Regions from separate parts of the Paraglaciecola sp. IT1134 genome, predicted to be linked through region 1. Evidence: predicted binding sites of a transcription regulator. Region 1 holds the regulator's gene; the other holds the start of a gene.
What was found. Region 1 encodes sigma-54, which starts transcription at its own class of promoters, with help from an activator protein. Its sites were predicted from a motif close to GTTGGCACGNNNNTNGNNT; they were not measured.

Region 1 (3,170 bases):
ATACAAATCTGCTCGCTCGGCAATGGGGGCCAATAATTGCCCCTCGGCCTGAATGGCATCCGACAGAGATTTATTCTGTTTTGACAAGGGGTGCAAGCGGCGGGTCTCGCTAAAACGCTTGATCAGTACGTCATCACTGGCATCCAGATAGAGTATGGTCATTTCCCATGTCGACGGCAGATAATCCAGAATTTCCACCAGTTCACTGGGATTTTTGGGTAAGTTACGCACATCGATGCTAACCGCCACCTGGTCGTATTCATCTACTACTGTATGGGTGAGCGTGGGCAGTAGGTTTACCGGAATGTTATCCACACAGTAATAACCGAGATCTTCCAGTGAACGTAAAACGACGGATTTCCCTGAGCCAGAACGCCCGCTAATGATGATGAGCTTCATATCAGCTGATTACCTGAAATAATTCTTCAGCGCTGATGGCACTGCGCAATTGTTTGAGCAACTCTTTGTCACTGAGTTTGGCGGCAATGCTAGAGAGGGTCTGCAGATGTTCCTTGGCTTTTTCTTCCGGCACCAGGATAGCGAAAAAAACGTCCACCGGCATATTGTCAATGGCATCATACTCTATAGCAGGTTGACAGGTTACCAACACTGCCAATGCACTTTCCAAGCCTTTGAGCCGACCATGAGGCAATGCAATACCGCCGCCAATCCCCGTACTACCCATTTTTTCCCGGCTCACTAAACTGGCCAAAATAGTTGCTTGATCTATGTCGATCAAATGCTGATTGGCAATCAGACTGATAAGCTCAAGAATGCGTTTTTTGCTGCTAGCCTGAACTGCGCATAGTACGCAGTCAGGATTAAGTATGTCTGAAATTTCCATTATCTGCCTAATGGGTTAATGGCGTTTAACTTTTTCTTTATGCTTGAGCACCTGACGGTCTAATTTGTCAATCAGGCCATCGATGGCCGCGTACATATCGGTATGTTCCGCGGTAGCAAATACTTCGGCGCCGTTGAGATGCAAGGTAGCTTCTGCTTTTTGATTGAGTTTTTCAATATTCAATATGACATGCACATTGTTGATTTGATCCGAATGTCGCTCAAGCTTAATAAATTTACTATCGACATAATCTTTAAGTGAATCGGTAATGTCCACGTGATGACCTGTAAGATTTATTTGCATATCGCCTCTTCCTTCTACAATCAGTCTAAAAAAGACTTTTACGTTGGTTAGACGGGGGTATCAATAAAGACTCCCGATATTTTGCTATTGTTCGCCTTGCAACCATAATACCTTGATCGGCCAACAATTGAGCAATCTTGCTATCACTTAACGGTTTGCTGGGTTTCTCTGCAGCCACCAGTTTTTTGATTAATGCACGTATCGCCGTAGATGAACATTCACCGCCTGTTTCGGTCGCCACATGACTGGAAAAGAAATACTTGAGCTCGAAAATACCCCTGGGAGTATGCATATATTTCTTGGTAGTCACCCGGGAAATAGTTGATTCGTGCATCTCGACCATTTCGGCAACATCGTTAAGCACCATAGGTTTCATCATTTCCGGGCCGTGTTCGAAGAAACCCATTTGCTGCTGCACGATACAATTGGAGACTTTCAGCAAGGTTTCATTACGGCTTTCCACACTCTTGATAAACCATTTTGCCTCTTGCATATGTGAACGGATAAACTGGCTGTCACTGGTGTTTTTCGCATTACGACTCATGGCCGCATATTGTTGATTAACATTCAGCTTGGGTAAACTGTCGGGGTTGAGTTCCACCGTCCAGCGGCCATTCTTTTTCGCCACTGACACATCCGGGATCACATACTCTGCTTCACCTTTAATCAAGGCACTACCTGGCCTCGGATTCAGGGTTTTGAGCAAGCGCATGGCTTCGCGTAATTCTTCTTCCTTGAGCCGGGTTTTGCGCATCAGGGTGCGGTAGTCTTTGCTACCCAATAATTCAGCGTATTCGCCAATCAACATCTTGGCTTCTTCCAGCCAAGGCGTATCCGGGGCAAATTGGCGTAATTGCACCAGTAAACATTCTTGTGGGGTACGTGAGCCTGAACCAACAGGATCGAACATCTGAATACGTTTAAGCACACATTCCACTTCATCCAATTCAATTTCTTCGTCATCCATGCTCAGCAATATGTCTTGTGCACTCATGGTTAAATAGCCGGAGTCATCGATGGAGTCAATAATGGCTGTGGCAATCGCCACGTCCGTCTCACTAAAATGTGTTAACCGCATCTGCCATAACAGATGATCCTGAATATTCTCTATGGTTTCACCCTGAAAAATCTGCTCATCATCCGAACCGCCTCCTGACATGGGGGCGGGTGCCGATGAGGCACTGATATATTCATCCCAAGTACTATCCAGAGGCAAGTCTTCGGGAATATCGCCTTTTTCCAAGGCGTCACCGGCATCGATGCTATCGCTATTGGGATCGGTTACTTCTGAGCCATCGGGTTTATTGGCCGGATCCAGTGAGGCATCACTTAAGGCACTATCACCGGAAGCATTATCGGTGGGCTCTTCGATTTCCAATAAGGGATTGGAATCCAGGGCTTCTTGAATTTCTAGTTGTAAGTCCAGAGTCGAAAGTTGCAACAGGCGAATGGCTTGCTGCAATTGCGGCGTCATGGTCAGTGATTGGCTAAATTTTAATTGTAAAGAGGGTTTCATCTACTTCTGTTTCATATCCGTTGCTAATCGATTAAGAAGCTAATTTGAATGTTAATTAGTAACTGCGTATCTGATTAAGTGACAACCTAGTTGTCGTGACGACTAATCGCGTTTAGGGAGAAAGACTTAACTATAGCCTGAATTGTTCTCCTAGGTATACATCTCTTACACGTTGATCACTTAATACTTCTTCGGCTGTTCCAGAGGCGATTAATTCCCCTTGGCTAACAATATAAGCTTTCTCACATACATCCAAAGTTTCTCTTACATTGTGATCGGTGATCAATACACCAATCCCCCTGTCCCGTAAATGCTGAATTATCTTTTTTATGTCATTGACTGAAATCGGATCCACCCCGGCGAAAGGTTCATCGAGTAAGATAAATTCCGGGTCGGCGGACAGCGCCCTGGCGATCTCAACTCTGCGTCTTTCGCCACCGGATAAACTCATGCCTGTGCTATTGCGGATATGATTGATATTGAACTCGTCCAACAGGGAATCCGCTT
Region 2 (3,170 bases), 1.1 Mb from region 1:
AACGTTTGTCACTAGGGCGGGAGGCTAACCATGTCGGACAGTAACGAAAAAACCGAAGACCCCACGGCCAAAAAACTAACTGAGGCCCGCAAGAAGGGGCAGGTCGCGCGCTCCAAGGAATTGTCTACTGCCCTGGTGTTAGTCGTCAGTGCAATCGCCTTTATTTTGATGGGTAGCAAGATCGCCCAGGCAATTTACATTGTTACCCAGCGGACTTTTACCTTGTCTCGTGATGAAACCTATGATTTCACCCATATGTTTCAGGCGTGGGGGTTTGCGATCGAGACCATAAGCTGGCCCGTGTTATTGTATATGTTGATCGTGACCGCAGCGGGTATTTATGGCAATGTCGCCTTGGGGGGGTATAACTTTACCTGGGAATCGGCAGCGCCAAAAGCCAGCAAACTCAATCCTATGGCCGGTTTAAAACGCATGTTTGGTATGAACGGTGTAGTGGAATTACTTAAGGCGTTGGCTAAATTTTTTGTTGTGGCGGCCATGGCCTATGTGGCTATGGTGATATTTCATGATGAAGCCATTCACCTGGATCTTGAACTCTATCCGCAGAATTTGTTTCATGCCCTGGATCTGATTTCCTGGGGCTTTTTTATCATGTGTTGCGCCTTGATCCCTATTGCCGCATTCGATGTGCCTTATCAAAGTTTTAAACATAATAAAGAAATGAAAATGTCTAAACAGGAGATCAAAGACGAACACAAAAATGCTGATGGCGATCCCCAGGTGAAAAACCGCATTCGACGCTTACAGTTCCAAGCTGCAGCTAATCGCATGATGCAAGAAGTGCCAAATGCCGATGTGGTGGTTACCAACCCTACTCATTATTCTATTGCCCTTAAATATGATCAGTTTGGCAACCGGGCACCAACCTTGGTGGCCAAGGGCGTGGATGAAATGGCTATGCATATTCGTAAAATTGCCGGTGCTCACGATGTGCCTATTATCGCCTCACCCATGTTGGCGCGAGCCATCTATTATTCCACCGAAACTGACAGTGAAATCCCCTCTAAACTCTTTATGGCCGTCGCCCAAGTATTGGCTTATGTGTATCAGGTAAAGGCTTATAAAAAAGGTAAGGGTAAACGGCCTGTTCCATTGAGTAAAAACCTGCCCATCCCACCAGAGTTTAGACGTTAGGCATATCCTTCACCCTCGAAACTGCCTGTTTGTCGGCTACATTCATTCGCCCCTATCGCCAACCGCGTTGTGCCAACCCCTATCGTCACCGTGCTGCGGTAACCGACGTTGTCGCCGCCGTGCAATTCCCATTATTTTGGGTAGATAAACCTTTGGTGCTCGACAGTTGCGAGTTGGCTTATATATTGCTGAGTGTAAGTATGTTTATTTACCGTCAAAAATTCGCACTATGCAATTAACCGCTTATTTTAATCGTTTTGACAAACGGCATTTTCAATCGGCTTTAACGGGTCTGGGTGCGCCGCTGGTATTGTTAGCGATCATGGGTATGGTTATCCTGCCTATGCCTGCTTTTTTACTAGATGTGTTATTCAGCTTCAATATCGCCCTGTCTCTGGTCGTTATTCTTGTGTCGGTGTTTACCAAGAAACCGGTTGATTTCGGTATTTTCCCCCTGGTGCTTTTGATCGCTACCGTTTTACGCTTAGCGTTGAATGTGGCCTCAACCCGGATCGTCTTGCTTGAAGGGCATGAAGGTGGGGATGCTGCGGGTAAAGTGATCCAAGCTTTTGGTGAAGTCGTGATAGGCGGCAATTATGCTGTAGGTATAGTGGTATTTGCCATCTTGCTGATCATCAATTTCAAGGTTGTGACCGCTGGTGCCGGGCGAATTTCAGAAGTTAGTGCCCGTTTTACCCTGGATGCCATGCCCGGCAAACAAATGGCCATAGATGCAGATCTCAATGCCGGTTTTATCGATCAGGACGAGGCGCGTAAACGCCGCTTTGAAGTGACTTCAGAGGCGGATTTTTATGGCTCTATGGACGGGGCATCCAAGTTTGTTAAAGGTGATGCGGTCGCGGGTCTGTTTATTATGTTGATCAACATAGTAGGCGGGCTGTTTATCGGCATTATTCAACACGATTTGGCTTTTGGTCAGGCGATAGAAATCTATACGTTATTAACCATCGGAGACGGTTTGGTAGCGCAAATTCCGTCTTTATTACTGTCCGTGGCGACCGCAATCATAGTTACACGGGAAAATGATTCCCAGGAGATGGGCCAAGAGCTGACCCGTCAGTTGGGTAATCGTCGGGCTTTGTATATCACCTGCGGGATCATGTTTATCATGGGTATCGTACCTGGCATGCCGCACATGGCCTTTCTAGGTTTTAGTGCTGTGGTTGGAGGTTATGCTTATTATCAAAAATGGCTTGAAGAAAAGCGTGCCGCCGAACCGGAAGTGGTTACGCAACTGCCGGATCGCGCCAATCAACAACCGGCAGAAATCAAGGAGCTGGGCTGGGATGACGTGCAACATGTGGACACCATAGGATTGGAAGTGGGTTACAGACTCATCCCCCTAGTCGATAAAAGCCAGGGTGGCGAGTTATTGACACGTATTAAAGGGGTGCGTAAAAAATTATCACAGGAACTTGGCTTTCTCATTCCCCCAGTACACATTCGCGACAATTTAGATCTCAGTCCCAACAATTATACTATTTCCATGTTGGGGGTGTCGGTTGGGGAGGCAGAAATTAGCCATGACGACGAACTGGCCATCAACCCGGGGCAGGTATTTGGCAAACTGGAGGGAACGGCAACCACCGATCCCGCTTTCGGCCTGGATGCTGTTTGGATCCGCCCTAACCAACGTGAGCACGCACAAACCTTAGGTTATACGGTGGTTGATGCGGCGACGGTGGTGGCCACCCATCTTAGCCAGTTATTGACCAATAACGCGTATCAATTACTGGGGCATGAGGAAGTGCAGCAATTACTTGATTTGCTGGCTAAACAAAGCCCTAAATTGGTGGAAGGGTTGGTACCGGACATTTTGCCTTTGAGTACGGTCGTTAAAGTCTTGCAAACCCTTTTGTATGAAGGCGTGCCTATTCGTGATTTGCGCACCATAGTGCAGACCCTGTGTGAATATGGGCCCAAGAGCCAGGACCCAGACGTACTGGTGTCTGCCGTGCGAATTGCCCTCAAACGCCTGATCATCCAGGAAATCA

Region 2: a site for sigma-54 is predicted at 1,328-1,346, ahead of flhA (flagellar biosynthesis protein FlhA). Genes of this name have one in related genera too.

Annotation. Positions count from the first base shown of each region.
Region 1 covers NZ_CM176486.1:4,758,832-4,762,001, forward strand. The annotation lists gene rapZ (RNase adapter RapZ) at 1-399, opposite strand, end outside; gene ptsN (PTS IIA-like nitrogen regulatory protein PtsN) at 401-844, opposite strand; gene hpf (ribosome hibernation promoting factor) at 860-1,147, opposite strand; gene AC3RV5_RS20615 (RNA polymerase factor sigma-54) at 1,173-2,663, opposite strand; gene lptB (LPS export ABC transporter ATP-binding protein) at 2,794-3,170, opposite strand, start outside.
Region 2 covers NZ_CM176486.1:3,671,028-3,674,197, reverse strand. The annotation lists gene fliR (flagellar biosynthetic protein FliR) at 1-15, shown strand, start outside; gene flhB (flagellar biosynthesis protein FlhB) at 31-1,155, shown strand; gene flhA (flagellar biosynthesis protein FlhA) at 1,385-3,170, shown strand, end outside.